3 regions of the Chitinophaga sp. 22620 genome follow, and region 2 is predicted to be linked to each of the others. Evidence: riboswitches for the same ligand, from Rfam matches in the RefSeq annotation. Region 2 holds a riboswitch; each other region holds the start of a gene.

Region 1 (10,420 bases), 2.0 Mb from region 2:
ATGCGGCTCCAGTACGCTTTTGTATCCAGCACTTTTTCCGAACGGGCGTTCACCATCCACTTCCGGCCTTTTTTGATCTCTTCCGGCGTTTTCATATAATTCGGTATCACGCCCCATTCGAACTTCATCAGCTTCAGCGTGCCCTTATCATTCACCACCACCGGCCATTTGGGATAAGCCTGCGCTACTTTGTGAAAGGTCGGTTCAAAGGACATATCCAGGTTGCCCATGTCTTTAAGCTCAGGGAGATAATCAAACACCGATTGGATGGTGGCGGAAAAGGCAAGGTCGTAGCACATCGCGTTATATTTTTTCTATTTCGGAAAGGGGGATCTTAAAATCATCATCCTTCAGATGCCGCTTCAAATTAATAAAAAGTTCTCCAAAGCGGATGGACAGTTCGGCAGATAAGCTTACCCTCCCGTCCGGACTGCTGCCGTGCAGCCGCATGTAGCGCCTGAGGGCCGCAGCGAAGGAATGGCCGGGCTTCCATTCCCTGTCTTTTAGCAACGCGATATAAACGCAGTAGCCCTCGGGCTGGCTGGCCGCATGATACAATTTTTCCCTGTCGCCGGGATGGTATATGCTGTAGATATACCGCCGCGGGTCAGCAATAATGGCGTTGTAATGAAGGTTCGCTTCGCCCGCGCTTTTGTAAGGCGTGATCAGCAGCGATTCCTTGATGTTCTTGAACATGCCTCTGGGGTAGGACTGACGTACAAAGTATACATGTCCCGCCTGGATGAGCCCATCCAGCACCATGGCACGTAAAATGGAAAGCGGGTTGTGCATATGGTTATGTTTTACAATGAAGAATTTCAGTGAGCCGCGTGGTATAACATTTAGAAAGCCGGTCGCGCTTTATTTTACCTTTTTCCCCCTTGCCCTGCACCGCGAATTTTACGACCTGCTTGCCGTGAAAATGTTGATGGATGCCGTCCAGCGCTTTCATGAGCTTTGCTTCGCGCGCATGGTCCTTTTCCGAAAATAAATTCTGTTGCACGCTGGTTTCCGGCACCAGGTCCAGCACCAGGGCGCCAACCTTTTTATAATTATACCCGGGGCGGTAGATACGGTCCAGCGCATCCATGGCGAAATGTATCAGGGTGGGTGTGCTGTTGGTGGGAACGGGCAGGTGCAGGGTGATGGAGCGGTGATATTGTTTGTCCTGCGTGCGGAAGTAATTGGTGGACAGGAAAACCTGTATAGCGGCTGCGCAGCTTTGCTGCCTGCGGAGTTTCTGCGCGCAGATCGCTGTGTAATTGGCCAGCGTTTCGCGCAGGTCGTTCTTCTCCGTCAATATCTGCCCGAAAGAGCGGGCCACGCAGATGGCTTTTTTGGGCGGCTCGGCTTCCTGCATGGGTATGCTGGGGGTGCCGCGCAATTCAAGCACCAGGCGAAGGCCTGTGACGGTCATTTCTTTCCTTATCCAGTCGTCCGGCGCGCGGGAAAGCTCCAGCGCCGTATGAAATCCTTTTTTGTGCAGCTTATCCGCATACTGGGCGCCAATGCCCCATATATCTTCCACGGCGGTGGCGGCCATCACTTCGCGGATGCCGTCTTCCGTATCCATGACCCATACGCCTGCGCGGCGGTGGTGCTTTTTGGCATACCGGTTTGCCATTTTGGCGAGCGTTTTGGTGGGGGCAACGCCTACGGATACCGGCAGGCCGACTTCGTCGAAAACATGTTTACGTATGGCGGCCGCAATGCCCGGGAGGTCTTTCATGCCCGAAAGGTCCAGGAAAGCCTCGTCTATACTATACACTTCCATGTCAGGGGAATAATGGGCGAGTATCCGCATTACGCGGTTGCTGAGGCTGCCATAAAGGGTATAATTCGAAGAGAACATGACGACGTTGTGCGCTTTCAGTGTTTTTTCGATGGTAAAGGCGGGGTCGCCCATGGCGATGCCGAGGGCCTTGGCTTCTTCGGAGCGGGCTACCACGCAGCCGTCGTTATTGCTCAGCACTACCACGGGCCGGCGGAGAAACCGGGGGTGGAAGAGCCGTTCGCAGCTGACATAGAAATTGTTACAGTCAACAAGGGCGATCATAATGCTATTATTATTAGCAAATCTAGCTAAAAATATTGGCATTTCAACCAAAGTGCTGTACAATTGCAGCGGCAAGCTGCTCTACCAGCGCGGCATCCACGGGTTCGCCGGTAGTGATGGCGCGTAGGTTGTCTTCCTCGTCCAGTTCAAAGGAAATGCGGCTTCCCGGCGCATCGATGTGAAAGGAAACGGTGTAGCCCTTTACGTAAGGCGTAACCTCGTAAAGCTGGCCGTTGACGGAAACGGAAAAAGGGTCCATATGGCGAAGATCGCTAAAAATAAAAAACGCAGGCCCGGAAAACCAGGCCTGCCAACAATCAAAGCGCCAGCAGGCGCTTGATCGTGCCGGTTAACTCGAATGGGCAGAAAGGCCGGGTTACAGTTTCATCCGCATCGAAGCCGAACCAGCTTTCCACCGTGCCGGTCAGGAATGCTGCGGGGACAATTGCCAGGATGGAGAAAGGCTTCTGCGACCGTTGATGGCGCAGCGCTTCCGCCAGTTCCTGCAGGTGCGGAAATGGCAGCTTAAGATCTGCAATGACAAGATCATAATCATACATGCGAAGCAAAAGAGTAGCTTCTTTTCCGTTATAGGCCAGGTCTGCATCGTATCCCTCTTTCTGTATGATCAGTTCTATCACATGAATCATCAGCAGATCATCCACAATTACCAAAATCCTTTTCATATCAAAAAACATGGTTGTTCCACGCAGCATAAAGGGCATAGCTCTTCCGGCCGGGGTTCCGGCTTCACCTTATGCTGCTAAAATGGATGCTTGAATAATTTGAGACGCGTATACAGGTATACTACTTGTTCTTTCAATGGCCAGGCCACAGGTGTCAGGGAGTATACGGTTAAATGGTACAAAGTGACATTTGCATATACTGTGCCAAAATCGTTTTTGGTTAATGCGTATTAACGTTCGCCTGTGCCTGTTAGTAGGAAATGACCGGGTACCTTCCTATCTTTGACCCTGAGTTCTTTACTTTTATTCATTCTTTCCACAGCGAGGTAGACGGCGAAAGCCGTCTTTAATAAGGAACCGTGTGTAAATCACGGGCTGTCGCGCAACTGTAAGTAACGCACCTGAATCATTGCCACCGATGTTCATTGCCCCCGACCTGAACGGGGTGAGAAGAACGGTAATGATGTTACGAGCCAGGATACTTGCCCCGCTGTGTAAGACAAATGCTTTCGCGATTAGAAGCAGCAGTCGGGAACGGATGGGCATGGCCCGTCGTGCCTTTTCATTCCTTATCTACTACACAATCCTGGAAGCGTACCGGAAACTGTAAGGAGCATTAATGCACATTAATGTTTTAACCAAAAAGTTTTACGTATGCTTAAACACAGCCTCGGCTACCCGCGCATGGGAGCCCAAAGACAGCTTAAAAAAGCCTGTGAGCACTATTGGCAGGGCCGCATTGGCCGCAGCGAGCTGTTCCTGGCCGCCAAACGGTTGCAGGAAGAGCACTGGCAGCTGCAGCAGGCCGCCGGCATGAACCTCGTGCCCTGCAACGATTTCAGCTTTTATGATCATGTGCTGGACATGACCCTGCTGCTCGGTGCAGTGCCCGACCGCTATGCCCCCGTGGTAACGGAAGTAGCGGAGAACGCCGAGATCGATCTTTATTTTGCTATGGCGCGCGGCTACCAGCAGCATGGGCTGGACATTACCGCCATGGAAATGACGAAGTGGTTCGACACTAATTATCATTACATCGTGCCGGAATTCAAAAAAGACCAGCCATTCCGCCTGCTGAGCAACAAGGTATTCAATGCGTTCGACGCCGCGCGGCATACGCTGAATGCCCTGCCCAAGCCGGTGCTCATTGGCCCTGTATCTTATCTTTTATTGGGAAAGGAAAAAGAAAGCGGCTTCCACCGCATTGACCTGCTGCGCAACCTGCTGCCCGTTTACATCAGCGCCCTGCAAAAGCTGCGGGAGCAAGGCGCGGAATGGGTGCAGCTGGACGAGCCTTTCCTGGCCATGGACCTCCGTGAAGAAGAAAAGGCGGCCTACCGTTATGCCTATACGGAGATCAGCAAACAATGCAAAGGCCTCAAACTAATGGTAGCGACCTACTTCGAAGGCCTGCGCGACAATGCAGAGCTGGCAGCCAGCCTGCCCGTCTGCTGCCTGCACCTGGACCTCGTAAGGGCGCCGCAGCAGCTGGATGAGCTGCTTCCGTTGCTTCCGCCGAAAACCTCCCTGTCGTTAGGTGTGGTAGATGGCCGCAACATCTGGAAAAATAATTACGAAATATCGTTGCCGCACATACGAAAAGCCGTTGAAGCGCTCGGTGAAGACCGGGTGATGATAGCACCGTCCTGCTCGCTGCTGCATACCCCTGCCGACCTGGACCTGGAAACAGCGCTGGACGAGGAAATGAAATCCTGGATGGCGTTCGCGAAACAGAAGCTGGAAGAAGTGGCGGCGCTGGACGCTATTTTCCACGGCAACAACAGCCTGCTGGAACTGAACCGCACAGCTATCGCTGAAAGAAACGCTTCCGGAAGAATTCATAAGCCAGCTGTAAAGGCCCGTACAGCGGCCATTACGGACGACGATGCCCGGAGGCAAAGCCCCTTTGGATCGAGGCAGCAGTTGCAGGCTGCGCGTTTCAACTTGCCGTTATTCCCCACCACCACTATCGGCTCCTTCCCGCAAACGGACGATATCCGCCAGCTGCGGGCGCAGTGGCGGAAAGGAGGGCTCCCTTCGGAACAATACGAGGCCGCGCTTGAACAGGCTACCGTGAACGCCATCAGGCTGCAGGAAGAACTGGGGCTGGATGTGCTCGTGCATGGCGAGTTTGAAAGGAATGATATGGTCGAATATTTCGGTGAAATGCTGGACGGTTTCGCCTTCACCCAAAACGGCTGGGTACAGAGCTACGGCAGCCGCTGCGTGAAACCGCCCGTAATCTATGGCGACGTGAGCCGCCCTGCGGACATGACCCTCCGCTGGACGAAGTTCGCGCAATCCTGCACGGCCCTGCCCATGAAAGCCATGCTCACCGGGCCTGTAACGATCCTGCAATGGTCGTTTGTACGCAACGACCAGCCGCGTTCCGTTACCACCAGCCAGATAGCCCTGGCCATCCGCGACGAAGCCGTGGCATTGGAAGAAGGGGGCATTGGCATCATACAGGTGGATGAACCGGCCATCCGGGAAGGGTTGCCATTGAGGAAAGCCGACCGTGATACATACCTGGAATGGGCTGTGAAAGCCTTCAGGGTAGCTGTTTGTGGCGTGAAGGACGATACCCAGGTGCATACCCACATGTGCTACAGCGAATTCAACGACATCATTGCACATATTGCAGCGATGGATGCGGATGTGATCACGATAGAAACATCGCGGTCGCAGATGGAGTTGCTGGAAGCGTTCGCGGATTTTAAGTACCCGAACGAAATAGGCCCGGGGGTATACGATATTCATTCGCCGCGTGTGCCCGGTGTGGAAGAAATGGTGCAGCTGCTGCAAAAAGCGGCGGAGCTGCTGCCGCTGCGCAACCTCTGGGTAAACCCGGACTGCGGGCTCAAAACCCGCAAGTGGCCTGAAACAAAAGCTGCGCTCGAAAACATGGTAGCTGCCGCCCGCGCGGCAAGGGAAAGGATCACGTCTAACGTGCCTGCATAGATCAAAGCCGCCCCGTCAGCTAAACGGGGCGGCTTTTTAAATACATGAGGGTTTCCTCTGCGGCACCGGAATCATACACATCGTTTGCGAAAACCAATAATATAGCATAAAAAGCGCCGGGCCTGAACCTACCAGCAGTGGTACGGTCAGGCCCGGTGTTATTCAGTGAATACGCTTTATTTTTTCTCCAGCACGCGCCATACGAGCGCAGCTGCAATGCCTCCCACGATGGGCGCCACTACGAAAAGCCAGAGCTGTGCCATGGCCTTGCCGCCGGCAAAAAGCGCAGGGCCGAAGCTTCTTGCAGGGTTCACAGACGTGCCGGTGATGGGAATAGCCACCATGTGAATAAGCGTGAGCGTTAACCCGATGGCCATACCGGCCATGGCTCCGTTGCCCCATTTACCGGTGGCGCCGAAGATCACGAAGAGGAACAGGAAAGTGAGCACTGCTTCGGCGATGAACGCGGAAGCGGTATTATACCCCGCGCCATAACCTTCGCCCCATCCATTGGAGCCTAATGCCCATTCGCCGGGCGCCCAGCCGCTTAGGCCGCTTTGTATGGCATACAATACGGCCGCGCCGAGCACGGCGCCGATCAGCTGGGAAATAATGTAGCCCAGCGCTTCGCTGCCTTTGATCTTACCGGCTACCAGCATGGCAATGGTGATAGCGGGATTGATGTGGCAGCCTGATATGCCGCCGATGGCATAACACATCGCCAGCACCGCGAGCCCGAAGGCAAACGCGATACCCAGGATGCCTATCCCCGCAGGGCCTGTAAGCGAAACGCCGGATACAACCGCCGCACCGCAGCCAAATAATACAAGGGCAAAGGTGCCTACCAGTTCCGCAAAATACTTCGTGGATGATTTAATTTCCATAAGGTTCAGGTTTTGAGCTATAAACAAATTAAAAGTACTTATTGTTGTTAACCGGCACAAAATAGAAAAAGGACTGGTATTATTCCGGTCCTTCTTTTTTTAGATGATATATATATGAGTGCAGCCGCAGACCTGGTGAAATGGCTGCTGAAGAAAAACTGAGCTATTCAAACACCCGTTTCTCCAGCGTAGGCCAGATGTCTTTCAGCTTTATCTTGGGTTTACGGCAGAGGTATACGGGGATATTATTTTCCTCATCGATCGCGTAAGGGTGTTTGATGATCCGGATGAGCTGATGTTCTTCATAGATCATGTCCACCACATCGGCTTCGTTACCTATACTGATGGCAACTTCGCCGGATAGCGGCCCCGGCCCCCAGGTCCAGAAGCTGCCGTGGCGGCATACCGGCTCACGGTTGCCCAGTATCCGTATGGCGCCTGCCTCGCCGTAGTTCTCCGCCCAGAAGATGCATTGCTGCCGGTCTTCAGGCGGGAGGGTGTTGTAGATGCTGTCTGCCAGCCGCACCTGTTCCCTCCACCCGAACATATCCGCATAATCGCTGGTGAGCTCGTAACGGCCTTCTGCGTCAGGTTTGATGCGGGCGTATTTTACAAATCTTTCGATGGGGAGAACGGGAATTAACAATGGCAGCGCAAGAAGTGCGAAACCCATCATCACCGCAGCCACGGCGATATTCCAGCGAGGCCGCCTGCTGGTAAGCGCTTCCAGCCAAACGGCGCCGGCGGCGAACATAGGCGGGTAAGCGGCAAAGAAATAATAAGACTTTGAACGCAGCGCCCACATCAATACAAACATCAGCAGGAAAGCAATTCCCAGGAAACGCCATTGCGGCCTTCGCATAACGAAATACAAGCCGCCAAGGCTCAGCAGCAAAGTGAACGGAGTTAATGCCTGCATCATTATGAATTCGAACACGCTGTTCTTTTCCAGCTGCGTTTTGCTTAGTTGCTCCAGGTGCAGAAAAAAGGGAATGCCATGTCGGTATTGCCAGATGATGTTCGGCAGGAAGATCAGCAAAGCGATGCCCCCGCCGATATAGAGCCACTTGTTGCGGTACACCTTCGCTTTATCATGAAAGAGCAGCGCAAGCAAAATACCGGCGATCCATATCACGAAAGTATATTTGTTCATCAGCCCGAAACCCGCTGTGATGCCTGTGTACACGAGGTATACATTGCGCTTCGTATTCACATAACGCAACACGAAATAAAAACCCAGCGCCCAGAAGAGCTGGTCGAACGCGACGGGCTGAAATAAAAAATGATTGCGGTAATAAGGCAGGAATGCCAACGCGCAAACCCCTGCAAGAAAAACAGCCCATTTCTTCCCGCCCAGCTCCATGGCCATCAGGCAGCATAATGCGACAATAACAACTCCCGCCAGCGTGGCGAAAAGCCGCATACCAACCAGCGAATGCCCGAACAGGAAAATGGACACCCTCGCCACCCAGCCGATGAAAGGCGGGAACTCGTAATAACCCCAGGCGGGATGATGGCCCGCGCTCAGGTGCAGCAGCTCGTCGCGCATGAAATCATAGTTGTGGTTCCCGGCCATATGTATGGCCAGTTTCACCAGGCACAGCAGTAAAATAAGGGGCAGGTATCTTTTCATGTTTTGAGGGACTGTTACAGCGATGTTAAAGTTGCCGGTTAGACGTGAATAAATATATGAAAAATAACAGGTTATACGTTTCAGGAAGGAAGATAGCCGGAAAATTCCGGAACGATTCTGGCTATGTCAAATTGTCGAGATAACTGTTTACTGTTTACATCCGGATATGAAGATAAAAAGTTTCCGGGATGACCTGCATACTGCTTACACTGAAAACCGGTGGCTGGTATTGTCTGCCTTGTTCATCCTGTTGTTAAGACTGGCTTTTATTGGTTTAATGGGACTGATGCCGCAGGATGCGTATTACACCTTCTACGCCGAGCATCCGGCTGCGTCGTATTACGATCATCCGCCCGGCATTGCCTGGGTGCTGGAGATCTTCACGGCTGTTCTGGGGAAAAAGGTATACGCCGTGAAATTGGCGGATACGGTCGTTACGCTGCTGACCCTCGCTTTTTTTTACCGGCTTTCGCTGCGGTTCCTCAGCCGGGGGCGGGCTTCCAATGCTTTGCTGCTGTTCAGTTCCACGCTCATGGTCACCATCCTGTCCCTGGTGTCTACGCCGGATGTGCCGCTGATGCTCTGCTGGACGTTGAGCCTGCTTTGCCTTTACAAGGCTGTGTTCCTGGAGAAGAAGGTATACTGGCTGCTGGCGGGCGTTATGATGGGCCTTGCCTTTGACAGCAAGTACACAGCGGTGTTCCTTCCCGCTGGACTTTTATTGTACCTGGCATTGTCTGCCACGCACCGGAAGTGGCTGGGTACGGGCTGGCCCTGGTTATCATTTGTGTTAATGATCCTGGCTTTAAGCCCTGTGGTGTGGTGGAATGTGCAGCATGATTTTGTTTCGTTCAGGTTCCAGTCCACGGGCAGGGCAGGAGGAATTGAATTCAGCCTCATTGATTTTTTCGGCGTGCTTGCCCACCAGGCGGCGATCCTGGCGCCGGTGTTGTTTTTTGCACTGTTATGGATCCTGTACAAGACCATCCGCAAATACAAAGCGAAACTATGGACCGTGCCGGATCATACATTGTTCCTCCTGTGTTTTTTCCTGCCCGTATTCCTCGCGTTCCTTTCCATTTCCTTCATCTACTGGGTGAAGCTCAACTGGATGATGCCGGCTTACATTACGGGCGTGATATGGGTCAGCCGGTATTTTTCCCGTAAGATGATCAACTGGCAGCAGGCGCTGGCGGTGGTGATACATATTGCCCTGGCCATAGAGCTGCGCTGGTATCCTGTTCCTGTGCGGTCAGACGATGTGTGGGTAGGCTGGGGCCGCATGGCGAGAGCCGTGATGGCGCTGAAACGCGCTTATCCTGCGGACTTCGTCTTTTCCGCAGATGATTACAAAACCAGCGCGGTATTGAACTTTTATATGGACGAAATGGTGTACGGGCAGAACATCATCCGCAAGCCCGCGCTGCAATTCGATTACGTGGGTACGCGGCTGGCGGCGCTGAAAGGGAAGAACGCGCTGTTCATCAACTCCATTCCCCGCATCGGCAACGAGGTAGCCGAGAAACATTTTGCAGATTCGCTGCGGAGGTATTTCCGGCATGTATATCCCTTGCATCCCATCGAAGTAAAAAGAGGGGAGCGGCTGGTGAGGAAATTCCTGGTGTACCGCTGTGAGTACTACCTGCCGGGCAGGCCGGGGATTTCGGAGCGGTGATCATATTAAAACCAGATTGTCTATATTTGTATCATGATACAGTTGAACTCCATAAAGAAAGTTCTCTTCGAATTAAAGCCAGAGCTGGTCGAAAAATATCATGTCAACCTGATCGGCTTATTCGGCTCTGTTGTGCGCGACGATTTCCGGTCTTCCAGCGATATAGACATTATTGTAGACTTTAGCGGGCCGGTAGGAATTGAGTTTATTGATTTGGCTGATTTCCTTGAAAAGAGATTAAAGCGGCCTGTGGATCTTGTTTCAAAAAACGGTATCAAGGAAAAATATTACAAGGAAATTGAACCGGAGATCGTGTATGTCTAAACGCAATCCTGAGTTACTGATCGAAGATATTATTGAGAGCGGGAATAAGATACTGACTTATTCCCGCTCGATGTCTTTTGAGGACTTTGTGAAGAATGACATGGTGGTTGACGCGGTGATCCGGAATTTTGAAGTTATTGGTGAAGCTGCCAACCGGTTGCCAGATGAATTCAAAGAGAAGTATCCGGATATTGACTGGCA
Region 2 (10,420 bases):
TATACGGGTTGATGTCAAATTTTTCCTGTTCGCCGGTGGCGCTGATGCGGATGAACTGTTCTTCCAGGTTCACTTCCACCTGCGCGGCGGGGTCTTTCTCCACAGCGTTGAATATCTTCCGCAGGAACCCGTCGCTCACCTGCACGGGCAGGATGAAGTTATTGAGCGCATTATTCTTAAAGATATCCGCAAAAAAGCTGCTCACTACAACTTTAAATCCATAGTCGGCCAGCGACCATGCGGCGTGCTCGCGGGAGGAGCCGCAGCCGAAGTTCTTGCCGGCTACGAGGATGCTGCCTTTGTAGAGCGGATTGTTCAGCACAAAATCTTTCCTGGGTGCGTTCTGTTCGTCGTACCGCCAGTCCCTGAACAGGTTTTCACCAAACCCGTCGCGTGTGGTCGCTTTCAGGAATCGTGCGGGGATGATCTGGTCTGTGTCTATGTTCTCTATCGGTAACGGTACCACTGAAGACGACAGGTTAGCAAATTTTTTGTCCATTGTCAATAATTATATCAGTTCTCTAACGTCGGTCACATTACCGGTGATGGCGGCCGCCGCCGCGGTGAGCGGGCTGGCCAGGAAAGTACGGGCATTGGGCCCCTGCCTTCCTTCAAAGTTACGGTTGCTGGTGGCAATACAGTATTTGCCGGCGGGAATTTTGTCCTCGTTCATGGCAAGGCAGGCGCTGCAGCCCGGCTGGCGCAGCTGGAAGCCCGCTTCTTCAAATACCTTGTCTATCCCTTCTGCAATGGCCTGCGCCTCCACCTGTTTGGAACCGGGCACGATCCAGACGGTCACATCGTCCGCCTTTTTCTTCCCCCTTACAAATTCTGCCACCATCCGCAGGTCCTCGATCCTGGAATTGGTGCAGGAACCGATGAACACGTAGTCCACTTTTTTGCCCAGCAGGCGGCTGCCCGGCTGGAGGTCCATGTACTGGAGGGATTTGGAGAAAGATGGCTGCTCTTTCTCGTCGATCTCCGCCAGGGCGGGAATGTGGCGGGTTACGCCCATGCCCATGCCGGGATTGGTGCCGTAGGTGATCTGCGGCTCAATATCCGCCGCGTCAAATTCCAGCACTTTGTCGAACTGTGCGTCCGCATCGGTGTGCAGGGTTTGCCAGTAGGCCACCGCCTTGTCCCAGTCCGCGCCTTTGGGTGCAAACTCGCGGCCTTTGATATAATCGAAGGTAACCTGGTCCGGCGCAATCAGCCCGCCCCTGGCGCCCATTTCGATGCTCATGTTGCAGATGGTCATGCGCGCTTCCATGCTCAGGCTGCGGATGGCCTCGCCCGCGTATTCCACGAAATAACCCGTAGCGCCCGATGCGGAGATCTGCGAAATGATATATAAAATGATGTCTTTGGACACCACTCCTTTTTTCAGCTGCCCTTTCACTTCGATCTTCATCCTTTTGGGCTTGTATTGCAGGATGCACTGGGTAGCCAGCACCTGCTCCACTTCCGAGGTGCCGATGCCGAAGGCCACCGCCCCGAAAGCGCCGTGGGTGGAGGTGTGACTGTCGCCGCACACGATGGTCATGCCCGGCAGGGTAATACCCAGCTCCGGCCCTATCACATGCACAATGCCCTGGTAAGGATGGCCGAGGCCGTACAGCTCCACACCGAATTCGGCGGTATTTTTCGTCAGCATCTCCACCTGCTTGCGGCTCAGGGCCTCTTTGATGGGGAGGTGCTGGTTGAGGGTAGGTACGTTATGGTCTGCCGTGGCACGGGTCTTTCCAGGCCTGAACACGGGAATGTTCCGCTTGCGGAGCCCGTCAAAAGCCTGCGGGCTGGTCACTTCGTGAATGAAATGGGTGTTGATGTACACCGCATCCGGGAACCCCGGCCTGCTGGTTACGATATGGCTGTCCCAGATCTTGTCAAATAATGTTTTCCCCATATTTTCTCCTTAAATTTGCTTTCCTTCCTATTTACTCCTTCAAATCTAATTGACACATTTAAACCACAGATCGTTAAATTTGTCATTATTACGATTCGCAAAGGCGATATATAACTATTAACCTATTGAAGGTCAATAATTTACAATCCAGTAACAACGATGCCCAACACGCAGAATGATGCCTTGTTCATATTAATAAAAACGCTCACAAAAGCTGAAAAGAGGAACTTCCAGCTTGCCTTCAACCGGGATAATACGAAAGAAGACGTGCTTTTCATACAATTGTTCAACACACTGGACAAAATGAAGGAATACGACGAAGAGCAGATACTGAAGCGGGTTCCGGACATCAGGAAACAGCAGTTGAGCAATGTAAAGGCCCACCTGTACAAACATCTTCTCACCACCTTACGGCTGTTATATAAAACAAAAGATCCCCTGATAGAGCTGCGGGAGCAGCTGGACTATGCCCGGGTGCTGTACAACAAGGGGCTGTACAACCAGAGCCTCAAGATACTGGCTAAGGCCAAAACCAGCGCGCGGGAGCAGGAGGAAGTGATGCTGTATTTCGAGATCGTGGAATTTGAAAAGCTCATCGAAAGCAGGCACATTACCCGCAGCCTGGACAACCGGGCGGAAGAGCTGAGCGACGAAAGCCGGATCATCAACGAGCAACTGAACAATGTAAGCAAGCTGAGCACCCTGGCGCTAAGGATGTACGGCATGTACCTCAAGCTGGGGCATGCGCGCGATGAGAAGGATTCGCTGATGCTGAAGTCCTTCTTCGAGGCCAACCTGCCGGCCGTGCAGCAGGGCAGCATGAGCTTTTATGAACGCATTTACCTTTACCAGGCTTACTGCTGGTACTACTATATCCTGCAGGATTTCGTGATGTATTACCGGTATACCCAGAAGTGGGTGGACCTGTTCACCGAATATCCCGGCCTGCGCGATACCGATGTGGACCTGTACATCAAAGCGATGCACAACCTGCTCACGGCGCATTTCCACACGATGAACCACGATAAATTCACCGAGGTGCTGTCGGAAATGGAACAGTTCATTACCGATAAAGAAGAGAGCATGAATGAGAACACACGTACGTCCGCGTTCGTGTACCTCTATACCGGGAAGATCAACCGGCACTTCCTGGACGGCACTTTTTCCGAGGGGCTGAAGCTGGTGGGCGAAGTGGAGTGCAAGATATCAGAGCACCAGCTCACGGTGGACCAGCACCGCGTGCTGGTATTTTATTACAAGATCGCCTGCCTTTATTTCGGAAGCGGCGACAATAACAATGCGATCGTTTACCTGAACAAGATCATCCAGCTGCGGATAGGCAACCTGCGGGCGGACATACAATGTTTCGCGCGCATCCTTCACCTGATCGCGCATTACGAGCTGGAGAACTACAGCCTGGTGGAATACCTGATCAAATCCGTGTATCACTTCATTGCGAAGAACAAAGACCTGAGCCTGGTGATGGAAGAGATCCTGAAATTCCTGCGCAAGAATATGTACGCCAACCCCAAGGCTTTACGCACGGCGTTCAAAGATCTGAAAGGCAGGCTGGAAGTGATCGCGAAAAATCCTTACGAGCGCAGGAGCTACCTGTACCTGGACATTGTGAGCTGGCTGGAAAGCAAGATAGACGGGGTACCTGTGCAGGATGTGATCAGGAAGAAGTTTATCAACAAGGTGCCGCGCATTTAGTTAATGCCCATTAACAAAAAGACAACGCAGGCTTAATACCAGGACGCCGGGAGATGCACATTCCCGGCGTTTTTTCGTGGAGCGCGGCATTTTTCAAACGCTTGTATTTCAGGGCAATTTTCGCCACACATTTAGTGTGTTCTAATATGTGCCAGATTTCCAATACATTCTGTTTTTCTATCATACCAATTACCTGCTTTTAGATGTGAATAACTTGAATTGTACGCCCCTTCTGCGATCCCAAAAAGTCCACATTCTTTATCCACATATGGGGGAAACTTATCACTTTGACGGGGTAGTTAGATCATTACATTTGCAACAGTTCTTGACTTCGTTGTGCTGGCTTCAAACGTTTCTTAAACGTGGAGAATTAATAGGGAATCGTGTGGAATTCACGAGCAGACGCGCTACTGTGATCCCCTATATGCCGGATGCTTTTAGATACGCCACTGTTCCGGAAGGGACGGGAAGGCGCGCCCGGCAAGGGAAAGCCAGGAGACCTGCCAGAACAACGTAATTGTCAAAACCTTCGCGAAATAAGGTTATGGCGAGCCCGACCCCAGGATGTACCTCCTCTTAGGATAACGCGCTCCCGTCTCCCCACTCCGCGAATCGCAATGAACTTAACTATGGATAGTTAACCGTATAAAAAATTACTAATGAGTAACGAGAATGAGATCTTATTGAAAGACAACAAGGACAGGTTCGTGCTGCTGCCGATCAATTACCCCGCTATCTGGGAACAATACAAACGCCATGAAGCCAGCTTCTGGACCGCTGAAGAGATCGACCTCAGCGGTGACCTGGCGGACTGGGCGAAGCTGAACGATGGCGAGCGCCACTTCATTTCGCATGTACTGGCCTTTTTTGCGGCGTCTGACGGGATTGTGAACGAGAATCTGGCGGTGAACTTCATGAGCGAAGTACAGATACCCGAAGCGCGTTGTTTCTACGGCTTCCAGATCATGATGGAAAACATCCACTCCGAAACTTATGCTTTGCTGATCGATACGTATGTGAAAGACCCGGTGGAGAAAGACCGCCTTTTCCACGCCATCGACACCGTTCCCGCGGTGAGAAAAAAAGCAGAATGGGCCCTTCGCTGGATCGAAGGCGGCACCTTCGCACAGCGTCTCGTGGCGTTTGCGGCAGTGGAAGGCATCTTCTTCAGTGGCAGCTTCTGCTCCATTTTCTGGCTGAAAAAACGCGGCCTCATGCCCGGCCTCACCTTCTCCAACGAGCTTATCAGCCGCGACGAAGGGCTGCACTGCGAGTTTGCCTGCCTGCTGTACAGCATGCTGAACGGCAAGCTCAGCGAAAAAGAAGTGCATGAGATCATCGGCGACGCCGTGTCCATCGAAAAAGAATTCATCACAGACGCATTGCCCGCCGCCCTCATCGGCATGAATGCGGACCTGATGAAACAATACATCGAGTTTGTGGCAGACCGCTGGCTGCAGGCGCTGGGTTGCAGCAAAATGTTCAACAGCACCAACCCCTTCGATTTCATGGAAATGATCTCGCTGCAGGGCAAAACCAACTTCTTCGAAAAACGCGTGGGCGATTACCAGAAATCCGGCGTAATGGGAAATAAAGAGACGCAGACTTTCAGCCTGGACGAAGACTTTTAGACTCAACAACAATACACCTAACAATATATTTACTCACCCAGTTAAATTCATCACACTATGTTCGTTATAAAAAGAGACGGAAGGAAGGAATCTGTCAAATTTGACAAGATTACGGCAAGAGTAGAAAAGCTGTGTTACGGATTGGCGCCGGAATATGTAGATTCGATAGACGTAGCGAAGAAAGTGATCCAGGGCCTGTACGACGGCGTTACCACCACCGAGCTGGACAACCTGGCTGCGGAAACCGCCGCTTCCCTCACCACCAAGCACCCGGACTATGCGCAGCTCGCTTCCCGCATCGCGGTGAGCAACCTGCATAAAAATACCGTGAAGTCGTTTTCCCAGACGATGAAGAAACTTTACGAATACATCGACCCGAAGACCGGCAAACCCGCCGGCCTGCTGAGCGATGAAGTATGGGACGTGATCCGCAAGAATGCAGACATCCTGGATTCCACTATCATTTACGACCGCGACTTCGCTTTCGATTATTTCGGTTTCAAAACGCTGGAACGCTCTTACCTGCTGAAGATCGACGGCAAGATCGCCGAACGCCCCCAGCACATGTTCATGCGCGTAGCCGTTGGTATCCACAAAGAGGATATCGACTCCGCCATCAAAACATACAACCTGATGAGCGAGCGCTGGTTCACCCACGCCACGCCCACCCTCTTCAACGCCGGTACGCCCAAACCCCAGATGAGCAGCTGCTTTTTGCTGACCATGCAGGGAGACAGCATCGACGGTATCTACGACACCCTGAAACAGACCGCCAAGATCTCCCAGAGCGCAGGCGGCATCGGTCTCAGCATTCATAACATCCGCGCTACCGGTTCATACATCAGCGGCACCAACGGCACTTCCAACGGCATCATCCCCATGCTGCGCGTGTTCAACGACACCGCGCGTTATGTGGACCAGGGCGGCGGCAAACGCAAAGGCGCGTTCGCCATTTACCTGGAGCCCTGGCACGCCGACGTGTTCGAGTTCCTGGACCTGCGCAAGAACCACGGTAAAGAAGAAATGCGCGCCCGCGACCTCTTCTACGCCCTCTGGATGCCCGACCTGTTCATGAAACGCGTGGAAAGCAATGGCGAATGGAGCCTGTTCTGCCCCCACGAAGCACCCGGGCTGGCAGATTGCTGGGGTGAAGAATTCGAAAAACTGTACGAAAAATATGAAGCCGAAGGCCGCCAGCGCAAAACCGTAAAAGCGCAGGACCTCTGGTTCGCCATCCTGGACGCACAGATCGAGACCGGTACCCCCTACCTGCTGTATAAAGATTCCGCCAACCGCAAATCCAACCAGCAGAACCTGGGCACCATCAAAAGTTCCAACCTCTGCACAGAGATCATCGAATATACGTCTCCCGAAGAAGTGGCCGTATGTAACCTCGCATCGCTGGCGCTACCGCGCTTCGTGATAGACGGCAAATTCGACCACCAGAAGCTCTTCGAAGTAACTTACCAGGCTACACTGAACCTGAACAAGATCATCGACGAAAACTATTACCCGGTTGAAGAAGCCCGCCGCTCCAACCTGCGCCACCGCCCCATCGGCCTCGGCGTACAGGGCCTGGCAGACGCATTCTTCCTGCTGCGTTACCCCTTCGAAAGCGAGCAGGCGCAGCAACTGAATAAAGACATCTTCGAAACCATCTATTTCGCCTCTCTCACCGCCTCCAACGACCTGGCGAAGAAAAACGGCGCATATGAGACCTACGAAGGCTCTCCTGCCAGCAAAGGCATCCTGCAATACGATATGTGGGGCGTTACGCCCTCCGACCGCTGGAACTGGGCAGCCCTCAAAGCTGAGATCAAAACACACGGCATCCGCAACTCCCTGCTGCTGGCGCCGATGCCCACCGCATCCACCTCGCAGATACTTGGCAACAACGAGTGCTTTGAGCCGTACACTTCCAACATCTACACCCGCCGCGTACTGAGCGGAGAGTTCGTGGTGGTGAACAAACACCTGCTGAAAGACCTCGTGGAACTGGGCCTTTGGGACAGCGACATGAAGAACAAGATCATCGCGGCCAACGGCTCTATCCAGCAGATAGACGAGATCCCCGGCAATATCAAGGAACTGTACAAAACCGTTTGGGAGATCAAACAACGTACGATCATCGATATGGCGGCGGACCGTGGCGCATTCATCTGCCAGAGCCAGAGCCTGAACCTGTTCGTGGACACGCCTTCCGCTTCCAAGCTCACCTCCATGCACTTCTACGCCTGGAAAAAAGGCCTGAAGACCGGCATGTATTACCTGCGTACACAGGCCGCATCACAGGCCGTTCAGTTCACCGTCGAAAAACAAGGCGGCCAGAACATGATACCCGTTATCCCGGCAGAAAGCGCCGCAGACGAGCTGGGCGTTCCTGTAGGCGCGGTTTGCACCATGGAAGAAGGTTGCGTGACCTGCAGCGCATGATAGACTGTTATTGATTTTTTATACAAGGCCCGGGAGAATTCCCGGGCTTTTTTATGGACGGTGTTTTTTGAAACCCATTTCCGCCCGGGGCTCCTGGGGCGGATCGATCAATTGTTCCAGGTATGCAAGCATTAGCACGCCATGCTCAGTGAAAGCAAGTGGCAAATGCCCGCCCAGATGCTGTTTGGATGGCGCCTGCTTTTTGACTTTTACCATTACTAATAATTTACCAGTGCAATGATATTTTGAGAAGTGAGAGAACCAAGGCTCTTCTATGGGTCAGCAATAATTTCCGGGTTAACTGAACAATGTCATCAATCGAACACGATGGAAGAGTGATCGGTGTCAGTTCAATGGTAAATTTAATGTAAAAATCAATGCAGGTAAAGAAGCAAAGGTGGTCGCAAATTTCGACCACCCCGCAATTTTCCCCAACCAGCCATTTTTCCCTTAAATTTGCTCCCGGTATGGACATCAGCATCAATAAATACATTGCAGAAACCGGCTTTTGCAGCCGCAGGGAGGCAGATAAATACATCGAACAGGGCCGTGTGACCATCAATGACAACATTGCGTCCAAAGGCAACCGCGTGGAAGAAGGAGATGTGGTGGAAATTGACGGCGAACCACTGAAGAAAAAGAAAGCACCGGTCTATATCGCGCTGTACAAGCCCAAAGGCGTTACCTGCACTACCGACCTGAAAGACAAGACCAATATCATCGACTACGTGGGCTACAAGTCCCGCATCTTCCCCATCGGCCGGCTGGACAAGCTTTCCGAAGGGCTCATCTTCCTCACGAACGACGGCGATATCGTCAATAAAATACTGCGCGCGGGCAACCAGCACGAAAAAGAATATATCGTAACGGTAGACAAGCCTGTCACCCTGGAGTTCATCAAGACCATGCGCAGCGGCGTACGCATCCTGGGCGTATTCACCAAAAAGTGTTTCGTGCAGCAGGAAGGACCTAACCGTTTCAGGATCATCCTCACACAGGGCCTCAACCGCCAGATACGCAGGATGTGCGAGGCGTTGGGGTATAAGGTCACCACCCTGAAACGAACGCGCATCATGGGCATTACGCTGAAAGACATCCCGCCGGGCAAATGGCGGTACTTCACCAAAGACGAAATTGCCCTGATGAACGAAATGGTGGCGAACAGCAGCAAAACGGCGGATAAATCCGACCTGGGCGGCATGGACGAATAACTACCAGAGCGGCTCCAGCTGTACTTCCACCTGCTCGTCGTGCCCGTTCTCCAGCGAACGTGCACGTGTGCCTCTCTCCGCATGGCGTTGCGCCCTTACGATCACCTCCATTTCAAAATTCACCTTCTTCGTTTCGAAAGCCTGCTTGCGTACGCCTTCGTGGTCAAAATCGCCGCGGATGTCCGTAAAACTGTTGATGATAGTGCCCACCGGCTTGTCTTCCACATTGCCAAGATACCTGCCCACAATGCCCGCCACCTGGTTGATGACGTCCAGCGCCACGCCCGCCGGGCTGGCATTGGAAACGATGCCGGTGACGGTTCCCAGCAACGACTTGTACTCTTCATCGTTCTTCAGGTCCGCCATCACCTTGCCTGTTTCGCGCAGGTCCTTTTTGCTTTTGATCACCGCGCACATAGTGTGGATCTGCTTGGGCGGCAGCTTGTCCGTCTCATTCTGCTGCCAGTAAAAGATGGTCTTGTTGATGGGCAGATGCTCGTTGTCGCCGATCCTCGGAAAGCCCTGCAGGTCGATGCCGCCGAGCAGCTGGTTGTTGATGTCGCTCACCACGATAGTGAGGCAATACAATTTCGCAAAACCTTTAAATACCAGGAACGGCTCCGTATTGTTGTCTTTCACGAAAGGCGGCAGCAGGCGCAGCTCAATGCCGGTGAGCTTGTCTGAAGTGGGGATCTCGCGGGTGACGTTCTTCAGCGCATCGGCGAATTTACCATCCTTCGGAAGGTCTTTCGGGGCGGAAAATACCACGCTGGTTTCGGGGTTTAAGAATTCAATTGACATAAAATAATTTTGAAGGGTTTGGGGTTCAGTAAATAGCAGTAAAAAAACCTGTCTGAGGTGACAACTGTAAATGCAGATGTATCTGGGATTAATCTTTATTCAAATTAGAGATTAATTGCGAGACTACCAAACTATTGCTGGTTATCAAGGGGTTAAAAAAATTATTTCGCCCGGCTCAGCTCCCATTGCAGCTGCTCCTCCTCCATTACGCCTTCGATGAATTTACGGTAAGCTTTGGCGGGATTGATGATGATGGTGGCGGGAATACTTCCTTCCCAACGCGGGTCTATAATGCGGGCGTATTTATTGGCGTTCGTTTCCTCCATCCAGTACACTTTCCCGCTGATCTTGCGCTGGCGGATAAATTGCCTGATCTTCGAAGGATAGGCTTCATCCAGGTCCAGACTTACATATATGAATTTTACGGAAGGGTTCAGCTTCGATTGTTTTTCGAAATAAGGCAGCTCTTTGATGCAGGGCACGCACCAGGTGGCCCAGAGGTTCACCACCATCACGGAATCGCCTTCGCGCATCAGCTGCTCCAGCCCGGCGGGACTGACAGGCTGCACCTGTTGTGCGCGGGCAGAAACTGTAAACAATAAAAGGATCAGCAGGATTCTCATAAGTCTTCTTCTTTAAATCCCCATTCCGCTAAAAGCGCGGCGCGCCGGGCTTCCGGAAGGGACGGTTGTGCATAGTGCCCTGCATTCTTCTTCTGGCGCATG
Region 3 (10,420 bases), 1.1 Mb from region 2:
GTACGCCTCCAGTGGCTTGTTTTCCATGGGCTGCGGGAACGGCGGATAATACAGGTCGTAGCGGCTGCCGGTGTGGCGGAGGGTGCTGCTTACAAACAGGTGTTTGGTGACCTGGTAACCTACATTCAGCGTGCCGGTATGGTTGGGGCGGCGCACCAGGTTGCTGTAGGTGGTGTCTTTGCCGGGAGAGGCCTGGGTGGTCACCTCTCCGTCCACATAAGCGTAAGATACTTTTACGTTCAGGCCTTTGGCAGGCTGTACGGCCAGTTCCACTTCAAGACCTTTATCGTTCTGTTTATTGAAGTTCACGTATTTGTTGTTGATGTACGCGATCACGTCTTTCATATCCCGTTTGAACACTACCGCGCGCAGGTCGATCTTGCCGTTCCATAGGAAGGTCTGTGCGCCGGCTTCGTAGCTGGTGGCGTGTTCCGGCTTCAGGTCTTCGCTGCCCCAGATGCTGTACAACGCTGTCAGGGTGGGAGCTTTGAAACCGGAAGCAATGCTGGCGAATATTTTCAGCTTGTCGGAAATAAGGTAGGAGGGGTTGATGGTGTAGGTGAAGTTGTTGCCGTATTTGGAATGCAGCGTATAACGTCCGCCCAGCTCGAAGCTGAAACCGTGCAGGTTTTTGATGAACAGCGCGGCGTAAGGGCTGGTGTTGTACTGGTCGCGGATGCCGTACGGGTTGCGGAAGTTCACGGTATCGATCATTTCTGCTTTGCGGTACTCCACGCCGGCAAGGGCTTGCAGCCAGTGGTTGATGTCATAGTTGGCGTACAGCTCGCCGAAGTACGAACGGCCGTCGAGGTTGGTTACGCCCCAGGCGCTTTCGTCGCGGCGGGTTACTTTCTGGTAGGCGAAGTTGGCGTGTACCTGTCCTTTCCCGTTGAGGTCATAATCACCGCGGATGCCGGTATGGATGAGGTCAGACTGGTTGTTGTTCACCTGCGCGTCCTGGAAAGGGCCGCCGTCGTAGCGGCTTTTGTAGTCGCTGTAAAAGAGGAATGGGCGCAGTTTCAGCTGCTCTGTAGCCTGTATGCCTACGCTGGCCATAAAGGCGTTCTGCCGGATGCCGTCGCGGTCGAAGGTGGGTTCTTTGATGGTATCGAAAGGCGCGGCTTCGGAGATACCGTCTGTTACATAATGGGTGAAGCTCACGTTGTAATCCACGTTATCCTGCTGCCCGCGCAGGCCCAGGGAGCCTTTCAGGCTGCGGTTGCTTCCCCATACGAGGTCGCCGTAAGCGCTCACGGGTTTGCCCCCGCCTTTTTTGGTGATGATGTTCACCACGCCGGCGATCGCATCCGCCCCATACAGGGTGCTTTGCGTGCCGCGCAGTATCTCGATGCGCTCTACCTGGTCCACAGGCAGCAGACGGAGGTCGATGGCGCTGCCGGTAAGGCCGGTGGCGTCCGCCACGGGAATACCGTCCATGAGGATGGGGGTGTATTGGCTGGTGGCGCCGCGGAAATACAACTCCCTGTTCTTGCCGGGGTTGGAGCCCACACCGTTGATCACGATGCCGGCCTGTTCGTTCAATACGTCGGCTACCGTGCGGCCTGCGCTCCGGGAAAGCTGCTGGCTGGTGATCACGGTGAGCACTTTACCGGTTTCGCTTTGTTTTTTAGCGAATTTGGTGGCAGTCACCACAAAAGTGTTGAGCTGGGAAACCTGCGCGGAATCTTGCGCGGAAGCTGCATAGCATATAGCCAGCAAGCCGAAAGTAAGCACTGAGCTTTTCTTTTTCATGTACGTCTATAAATTGAATAAGTGCAACATGCTCTCTGCTTTCACCCGAAGCAGGGAATGGAAGGTATGCGGCAGGTCTTCTGGCTCACCCGCTTCCCGGAGGTACCTTCCCGCTCCTTTGTCGGAACAGTGGTTGGAGGATTTCCGGAAAACATCGCGCTGCATGGGATGCAGGCGGCGGGTTTACAGCTACGGGGATAGCTCCGGATTTACACCGGATTCCCTATTAATGCCCGATCAAGATCAGGGGCAACCGTTTACCGGGGGCAAACCTACGGATATTTTATGTAAATAATCGGTTAATCGGTTATCTTGTAGTTATGAGCATTAAACCAAAGCTTGGCCCGTTCGACCTCACTATGATCGTAGTGGGGCTGGTCATAGGGATGGGGATTTTCAGGACGCCTGTGAGCGTAGCACGGGAAACCGGCACTCCTTTGTTGTTCTTTATGGTATGGGTGCTGGGAGGACTGGTAACCCTTTGCGGGGCGCTCACTTATGCGGAGATCGGCAGCCGCTTTCCCGTGGCGGGCGGGTTCTATAAAGTGCTGTCTTACGGTTTCCATCCCGCTTATTCCTTTATGATCAACTGGACGCTCCTGATATCGAACGCCGCATCTATCGCGGCCGTTTGTATCGTGGGCGCTGAATATATCGGCCCCGTGCTGCTTCCCGAAACCATCCAGCACGAAGGCGGCCGCAAGGCCATCGCGATCGGGGCCGTGCTGGTGCTGTACCTGATCAACCTGTCGGGCATCCGGATGAGCGCCAGCTGGCAGAATGTGCTGACAGTGTTTAAGATCACGCTGGTATTGCTGCTGTGCCTTGCCGCTTTCAGCAACAACGTGGCGCCGCCGCAAACGGCGGCGTCCGTGTCTACGCCGCATGGCTGGGCATACATCTTCGGCGCCGCGCTGGTGCCGGTTTTTTTTACCTACGGCGGTTACCAGCAAACCATCAATTTCGGCAGCGATGTAAGGGAACCATCGAAGAACATGCCGAAAGCCATCATGCTGGGCATCGGGATCATCCTGCTGCTTTACATCACGGTGAATTACGCTTATGTGAAAGTGATCGGCTTCGAGCAGCTGAAAACCACCGATGCGCTGGCGGCGCGGATGGCGGGTGCGTTCTTCGGGGAATATGGATTCAAGGTCACGAGCGTGCTGCTGTTCATGTCCGTGCTGGGATACGCGAACGTGAACCTGATGTCGAACCCGAGGATGTATTACGCCATGGCGGAAGACGGCGTGTTGCCGGGCATCTTCAAGCGGGTGAACAGCAAAACGCAGGTGCAGGAAGTGGCATTGACCGTATTCGCCGCATTGGTGATCGGTTTGCTGTATTTCCTCAGCAATTTCGATACGATCATCCGTTACGTCATGCTGTTCGATTCTATCGGGCTGGCCTCGGCGGCGGCCACTATCTTTGTGTTAAGGAAAAAGACGGCGCACCTGGACGGGCAGGGCATCTACAAAATGAAGCTCTATCCCTTTCTTCCCGCGTTTTTTATTACGGTATATCTTTTCGTAACGGTCAATATTTTTATAAACGACCTGGGCCAGGCGCTGGGCGGCATGGTGTGGTTTGTGGCAGGCCTGCCGATCTACATTTTTATGCGGTATGTGGTGCGGAAAAAAACCTGAACCCTGGAGAGCAATAATCTGAACTATGGATCTATCTTATATTATCAATCAGTTAGGGGAAGACCGGGAGCTCTATTTCAACGCCATCGCCCCGCCCATTATGCAAACGAGCAATTTTGCATTCGATACCGTAGCGGATATGCGGGCGCTGTTGCAGGATGAGTATAAAGGTTTTCTTTACAGCAGGGGCAATAATCCAACGGTAGACATCCTCCGGAAAAAGCTGGCGGCGCTGGATGGCGCGGAAGACGCGCTCGTGTTCGGCAGCGGGGCGGCGGCTATTTTTGTAGCCGTGCTTTCGCAGGTGCAGCAGGGCGATCACGTGGTTTGCGTGAAAGACCCGTACAACTGGGCCCGCCAGATCATGGAAAATATCCTTCCACGCTTCGGTGTGCAAACCACTTTTGTAGATGGAGCATGCACAGATAATTTTGAAAAAGCCATCCAACCCAATACCCGCCTCATTTACCTGGAATCGCCCAATTCCTTCACCTTCGAATTGCAGGATATTGCGGCCATCACCAAACTGGCGAAAACCAAAGGCATCATCACCATCCTCGATAACAGCTACAGTACGCCCCTTTACCAGCAGCCCGCCGGGCTCGGCATCGACCTTTGCCTGCAATCGGGCACTAAGTTCATCAGCGGCCACAGCGATACGGTGGCGGGCGTGCTGACCGGCAGCAGGGAACTGCTGCGGAAGATATTCGTGTCCGAATTCCTGAGCGTGGGCAGCGTGATAGCGCCTTTCTCCGCATGGCTGCTCCTTCGCGGCCTGCGCACGATGGAAATAAGGCTGAAGCGCAGCCGCGAAAGCGCGCAGGATATTTGCCAGTGGCTCAAAAAGCAACCGCAGGTAGAGAAAGTATTTTATCCCCTCGATCCTGATTTCCCGCAATACGAACTGGCACAGCAGCAAATGAAAGGGGCTGCGGGCCTCTTCACCATACAGCTGAAAGCCGGCAGCGCGGCGCAGGTGGAAAGGTTCTGCAATGCGTTGCAGCACTTCCTGATGGCGGTAAGCTGGGGCGGGCATGAATCCCTCATTTTCCCGGCCTGCGCTGCCCTGCCTGAAGGCGGCTTCAATGCCGGTGAGCCGAAGCACCGGATGGTCAGGATCTACATCGGGCTGGAAGAGCCCGCATTCCTGAAAGCAGACCTGGCGCAGGCATTGGCGCAGATCTGAGGGATCGGTTGTTCTGATGATATTTTATCCGGGAGACGTGGCCGAACGGCAGTCGAAGAATACTTGGCGGAGAAGAGCGTTGAAATAGTATAAGGATATCTATCTGAATGAAAAAAGGGGCTGACCGTTCATTTCGGTCAGCCCCTTTTTTATATAATTTTACGGATGATCAACCCGGCATACGGCTGATATATTTGTCCATTTCCTTGATCTGGCTCACGATCTGGTCGGTAGTGGGCTTCTGCGCTTTTGCACGGCGGAAATAGTCTTTCGCGGTTTTAAAATCCCTGCGGCTCATGGCGATGGAGCAGAGGGTAAGCAGCGCTGCTGCGGTATTTTCTTTATCGGGCAGGCCCAGCCTGATGGATTTTTTCAGGTTGGCGTCCGCCGTTTTCATATCGTTTTTCTGGTAAGCGATAGTGCCCAGCTGGAAGTACTGCATGCCTTCGTATTCCTTCATGGGGCTGCCGGATTTGATGCTGGCCTTCACGGCTGCTTCGGCTTTATCCAGGTCCTGGCTGTACATGGCCATGTTGCTCTGCATCATGTAGTAGCCGCTGCGGATGGGCTTAATAAGCAGCTTGGGGAACTTGATCTGGTTCAGCAGGCGGTTGGCTGTTTCCACATCGCCGGCTTCCACTGCTTCCTGGATAAGGCGCATGGGGCCGAACAGGAAGTGCGTCACGATACAGATCACGGCCAATACGAGCACAATGGCGGCTTCCCACCAGCCGAAGGTCAGGCCCAGGGCAATGCCGCCTATCAGGAGCACAATGCCCAGGGGCAGGCGGTATTTGATAAATAAGTTAAATGCTTTCATAATGATTCTAAAAACGAAGGGCAAAGATACAATAAGAAAAAAGGAAAAAACGGGGCAAAATCTGCCCGCGCTTTTTCCTTTACATGTTTACCAGGATAAATTCTTATTGCCTGCTGAATGAATATATTATGTAGGCGGTTTTTCCTTCATAAGATACCGGTGCACGCCATGTCATGGAAGCATTGTCCGCACTTTGCAGTTCCACGCGGTAGCCGTCCGTGATGTTTTTGGCCTTCACCCCGTCCGCCAGCTCTTTGAACTGGATCATGATCTGGCCGCCCTGGTTGAGGGTGCTCCAAACGATGTTCTGGGTGCCGGTAGGGCATCCCGCGCCGGTGGCGTTGAGGGTGTAGGAGCCATAGGCGTTGCTGGGGAGTACCCAGTTGCTGCCCTGCAGGCAGTCCGGAGGGATGTTGGAAAATACCGTTTTGATCTTGGCAGTGGACGGAAGGCCTTCGTAACTCACGTTATTCAGGGTCCATTTGCCTGTCGCATTTTTTTTCATGCCGCTGGCCGTTGGTGCGGAGGCGCCCTGTTGTGAAGCACAGGCGCTGAACAGCAGCATGGCTGCCACGGGTACCATTAAAAAGCGGGTCAGTTGCTTTATCATTTTTTGGATGTTTAGTGCATAGGTAACAAATTTCCGGCCAAAAGTGTTGGGTGTAAATGAAGAATGGGCACACGCGCGGTGTGCCCTTTGGGGAACAATGTGATGTTATGGGAAATAATTTTTGGGGGCTACCTGTTGCAGGCAGACAAAACAGCGGATCTTTTTATGACGTTAAAGCGCATTCGGCCGGCATGAGGTTTTAACACGCATGAAATAGATTGAAGTATGGTTTCCGTTTACCCGCGCTATTCCTTTCACAATACAAAATTGAGGAAGTTCAGGCTGGCATGCAACCACATAAGAATGTGGTTTACGGATGCGGGGTTGGGGACGACCGGCAAATGCGCCAGGTGAACGGAAGGAACAGGATGCCGCCTTACACGAGCTTGTCCCGGAAAGCCTTTGCCACGGCCTCTGATTTGGAATTGACGTGGAGTTTTTCGTAGATCTTTTTGATGTGGGAGCGAACGGTGTCTATGGAAATGAATATCTCGGAAGCGATCATCTTGTAGCTGTAACCGTTCACCAATAGCTGCAGCACTTCTTTTTCGCGGTCGGAGAGATTGTACAGCTCCTTGCGGTCTGAAGGCTGGCGGGCGAACAGCTGCAACACCTGCCGGGCGATGGAGGAGGTCATGGGCGCGCCGCCGTCGTATACGTCCTGGATATGATCCAGCAGCTTTTCCGGGGGCGTTTTTTTGAGGAGATAACCGTCTGCACCCGCTTTGATAGCTTCAAACACATGCTGGTTGTCGTCGAACACGGTGAGCATGAGTATAGGCAGGTTGGGATGCCGGCTCCGCACGATGCGGAGGCCCTCTATGCCATTGGTTCCCGGCATGTCTATGTCCATCAGGATAACGTCGGGGAGAAGCTCGCCGGTTTGCTGTAAAATGTGGTCGCAGTTCTTGAACGCGCCGCATACTACATAGTTGGGCGCCCCGTCGATCAGTAAGGTTAAGTTCTCCCGCAGTTTGGTGTTATCTTCATATAACACGATTCGGATCATATCCAGGTGTGTTGTTAGTGCCTGATAAAGGTAAGCCGTAGCCGCCGTTCCGCCAATCACATACCTATGTGGTAGGGAACATCAGCGTGATCACCGTGCCTTTTCCTATCTGCGACTGTATGCTCAGCTGCCCGTTCATGCGGTAGGCTCTGCGCTGCATGTTCATCAGCCCGTCTCCCTCGCCCGCTTCATTCACATTAAATCCCACGCCATCGTCCTGCACACGCAGCACCAGCTGGCCCTTCCGCAGCTGGATGCGTATGTCCACAAAGGTGCAGCGGGCGTACTTGGCAATGTTGGTAATGGTTTCCTTATAGATCATAAAGAAGTCGTGGCGGCTTTCCAGCTTCAGCCTGCGGCTGTAGATCTTTTCGTCTATGGAAAAAGTAAAACCGATCTGCCGCGCTTCCAGCATGCTGGTGGTAAACTCGCGCATACGCGCAATTACGCGGGGTGTGCTGTCGTTCAGCGGGTTGATGCTCCATACGATGTCGTCCATGCTTTCCATCATGCGCGTGGTGCTTTCCCCGATCTTGACGAGGAAGTCCTGGGTCTTAGCGAGATCCTGCTGTACGGCATTGCGCCGCGCCATGCTGCTCATGATGTTGATGGACGTGAGGGTGGAGCCCATATCGTCGTGCAGGTCGCGCGCAATGCGGCGGCGCACTTTTTCGGTGGCCAGCAGCCGGTTTACGCGCAGGCGGTGTATCACGTAAATGACCCCGCCAATGAGCAGCGCCAGCACTGCGTAGAACCAGCCCTTCTGCCACACGGGTTTCTGGATGTTGATGGTCATGCTGGTGATGTTCCGCGTGGCCAGGCCTTCGCCGTTTTCGCAATACACATGGAACGTGTAGGTGCCCGGCGAAAGATTACTGTAAGTCACGTATTGCCTTTTGTTGGCTTTCACCCATTGACGGTCTATGCCTTCCAGCCGGTAGTAATAGGTGAGATTGTCCTGTTCCAGGTATGCCAACGAAGTATAGCCGATGGTAAAGGTGCCGTTCTTATGGTGCAGCACCATATTGGGAATGCCGTCAGCTACCATGGGGCTGTAGGGCGACTGCAGGTCCTCTCCTGTTTTGAAGAAGTGGATACGCACGTCCGGCGGCCTTTCCGGCTCGCGCAGGCTGTCCGGGTAAAAAGTGAGGATGCTTTTGGTGGAGCCGAACACCACGTGGCCGCTCCTTAACCGGCAGGCGGTAGGCAGCTGGAAGGTTTCATCCGCCACGCCGTAGTTGCGCCCGTAATGCACCACTTTACGGTTCGCCAGGTTCACTTTCCCCGCGCTGAAGTTGGTCGTAAAGAACACGGTCTGGTTATTCACGGGCAGCACATTGGTAACGGTATGCACGGGCAATCCATGATCTTCGGTGATCGTGTTCAGCACTTTCCCGGTAACGGTATTCAGTAATGATATGCCGCCGCCGGCTATCAGCAGCTTATCCGCGCCCATGGGACTGATGTTCCGGATATTGTTGCCGGGCAGCGCATGTCCGGGTTCATTCGTTGCAAAGCGCTGCAGGATACGCCCTGCCGTGTCCATCTTCAGCAGGCCGTGGCCTGCCGTGCCCACCCAGATGTTGCGGTGCTTGTCCGGGTAAATGTCCTGTATATGCTGCCACTGGTACCGGCCATTTTTGTACAGGCTGTCCGTCCAGGTGCGGATGATTTTGCGCCGGTAATCCCATTTGGCGAGTATGCCCCATTGCGTACCCAGCCAGAGATTCCCGTCTGCGTCCAGCGCAATGCTTCGGATGGTGCGGTTGTCCAGCTCGTCCAGCTTGCGGTATTCCACTTTCCAGGTACGCGGGTCCACGAATAAAAGATGCGCATGCTGCGCGCCGATCACCACGCGGCCATCGGGCAGCGGCTGTATGCACCAGAGCATATTGCATTTGAAGTCCGACGGATGTTTTATTTGTTTTTTGAGCCGGGTAAGCGTGCTGTCGTACACAAGCAGGCCCTGCCCCCAGCTGGCCACCCATACGTCGCCATTGGGGTGCTGCCAGGTGTCCGTCGCTTCCAGCAGCGGCCCGGGTCGGCCGTCTGTACTGGGTTTGAAGGGTGTGGTGCGGAATTGCTGCTTGTTGTAGTTGAAGATGAAAATACCGTTGCTGGTGCCTATCCACATGTTCTGCATATTGTCTTCTTCGAGACAGAACATATCGGTATAATCCAGGCCGTAACGTGCAAACTGGTCGCGGGCGAACTCCTGCGCGGTTTGCCCGTTGCCGGAAAAACGCCAGAGCTTGTCGCCCGCGCTCCATACGTTTCCCTGCTGGTCTTCCATCATGTAGGTGAGCGCGCCGATATGCAGGAGGTCGCCGCTCAGCTTGCCGGTGAGCAGGTTGTAGTGATGGAAATCAGGATGCTCGGCCTGGTAGGCCCAGGTGTTGATAAAAAGCCCGTGGCGGCTGTCGCCGAAAAGACGGGAAATATTCTTTTGCAGTTCCGGGATATTGAGGGCGGGAATATGATGCGGGTTGTACCTGGCGGTGTAGCAGGTTCTCTGCGGGAAGTCCAGCAGGCAAAGCCCGATGTCTGTACCGAGCCAGAACTGGCGGGTGAGCGGGTCTTCGGCCATGCTGTTCACACGGAAGCCGTGGCAGTTGCTGAACAGGCGGGAGAAGGGCACAAAGGCGCGGGCCTTTTCGTCCAGCAAATAAGCGCCGTGCCCGGCGGTGCAGAGCCAGATGCGGCCTTTGCTGTCCTGGAAGAACTGGGTGGCGCTGACGCTGGTGTTCTCATAGCCGGCCAAGGGCACCCTGCGCGCTTCCTGTTTGATATAATCGTAAGTAACGGCGCAGGTGTTGTACATCACCCAGAGGAGATTGTTCCTGGTTTCGAAAATGAATTTGGCCTCTTCCTGTGCAATGCCGGGTATCCCGGTGAAAGGAAAATATTCGAACTGCCGCCCGTCGTAGCGCTGCAGTCCGCCGTCGGTGCCCACCCACATAAATCCTTTGTGGTCCTGGTACACGGCGTTCACATAATTGCTGCGCAGCCCGTCTTCCACTGTGAGGCGGGTGTACAGGTGGCTTTGGGGCATGGCTTGTGCGGAGAGGAACTGGAGCACAAACAACATGGCGGTAATGAGGCGCTTATCCTTATTGGAGGCTTGCATAATCAACTGATCCCGCAAAATTAAACGGTTTGGCCGGTTATTCCGACAGCTGACGCGGCGAAACGGCGATTTCACATGTTTATGTGGTTGAAGTGCGGTATGGGCTGTTTAAATTTGCATCACAAGGAAACCGGGAACAGGTCGTCCCATGTATTGGCCCCAAAAAACATTCAGCCATTTACATAACAATAATGCCATTCCCTGCCGCAAGGCGGGAGAAGTTGAATTGTAACAGATTGAGGAACCTTCATAGCGGGTGCAGGCAGGGTG

The links. A riboswitch is a leader RNA that binds a small molecule or an ion and turns the genes downstream of it on or off. The one in region 2 is predicted to bind cobalamin.
Region 1: linked by a shared signal. The riboswitch ahead of metE (5-methyltetrahydropteroyltriglutamate--homocysteine S-methyltransferase) and the one ahead of ACTJIK_RS09210 (ribonucleoside-diphosphate reductase small subunit) in region 2 are both predicted to bind cobalamin.
Region 3: linked by a shared signal. The riboswitch ahead of ACTJIK_RS04750 (TonB-dependent receptor plug domain-containing protein) and the one ahead of ACTJIK_RS09210 (ribonucleoside-diphosphate reductase small subunit) in region 2 are both predicted to bind cobalamin.

Annotation. Positions count from the first base shown of each region.
Region 1 covers NZ_JBQEMV010000001.1:192,334-202,753, reverse strand. The annotation lists gene ACTJIK_RS00860 (SOS response-associated peptidase) at 1-299, opposite strand, end outside; gene ACTJIK_RS00855 (hypothetical protein) at 304-792, opposite strand; gene ACTJIK_RS00850 (Y-family DNA polymerase) at 797-2,056, opposite strand; gene ACTJIK_RS00845 (hypothetical protein) at 2,100-2,315, opposite strand; gene ACTJIK_RS00840 (response regulator transcription factor) at 2,374-2,742, opposite strand; cobalamin riboswitch at 3,050-3,246, shown strand; gene metE (5-methyltetrahydropteroyltriglutamate--homocysteine S-methyltransferase) at 3,397-5,703, shown strand; gene aqpZ (aquaporin Z) at 5,880-6,587, opposite strand; gene ACTJIK_RS00825 (ArnT family glycosyltransferase) at 6,751-8,220, opposite strand; gene ACTJIK_RS00820 (ArnT family glycosyltransferase) at 8,387-9,895, shown strand; gene ACTJIK_RS00815 (nucleotidyltransferase family protein) at 9,929-10,219, shown strand; gene ACTJIK_RS00810 (HepT-like ribonuclease domain-containing protein) at 10,212-10,420, shown strand, end outside.
Region 2 covers NZ_JBQEMV010000001.1:2,236,773-2,247,192, reverse strand. The annotation lists gene leuD (3-isopropylmalate dehydratase small subunit) at 1-499, opposite strand, end outside; gene leuC (3-isopropylmalate dehydratase large subunit) at 509-1,906, opposite strand; gene ACTJIK_RS09215 (hypothetical protein) at 2,066-3,619, shown strand; cobalamin riboswitch at 3,943-4,141, shown strand; gene ACTJIK_RS09210 (ribonucleoside-diphosphate reductase small subunit) at 4,279-5,250, shown strand; gene ACTJIK_RS09205 (ribonucleoside-diphosphate reductase subunit alpha) at 5,308-7,683, shown strand; gene ACTJIK_RS09200 (hypothetical protein) at 7,735-7,899, opposite strand; gene rluF (23S rRNA pseudouridine(2604) synthase RluF) at 8,151-8,894, shown strand; gene ACTJIK_RS09190 (hypothetical protein) at 8,895-9,695, opposite strand; gene ACTJIK_RS09185 (redoxin domain-containing protein) at 9,857-10,318, opposite strand; gene ACTJIK_RS09180 (TrmH family RNA methyltransferase) at 10,315-10,420, opposite strand, start outside.
Region 3 covers NZ_JBQEMV010000001.1:1,110,808-1,121,227, forward strand. The annotation lists gene ACTJIK_RS04750 (TonB-dependent receptor plug domain-containing protein) at 1-1,752, opposite strand, end outside; cobalamin riboswitch at 1,806-2,025, opposite strand; gene ACTJIK_RS04755 (APC family permease) at 2,073-3,398, shown strand; gene ACTJIK_RS04760 (trans-sulfuration enzyme family protein) at 3,424-4,584, shown strand; gene ACTJIK_RS04765 (tetratricopeptide repeat protein) at 4,754-5,404, opposite strand; gene ACTJIK_RS04770 (hypothetical protein) at 5,508-6,014, opposite strand; gene ACTJIK_RS04775 (response regulator) at 6,391-7,023, opposite strand; gene ACTJIK_RS04780 (sensor histidine kinase) at 7,088-10,150, opposite strand.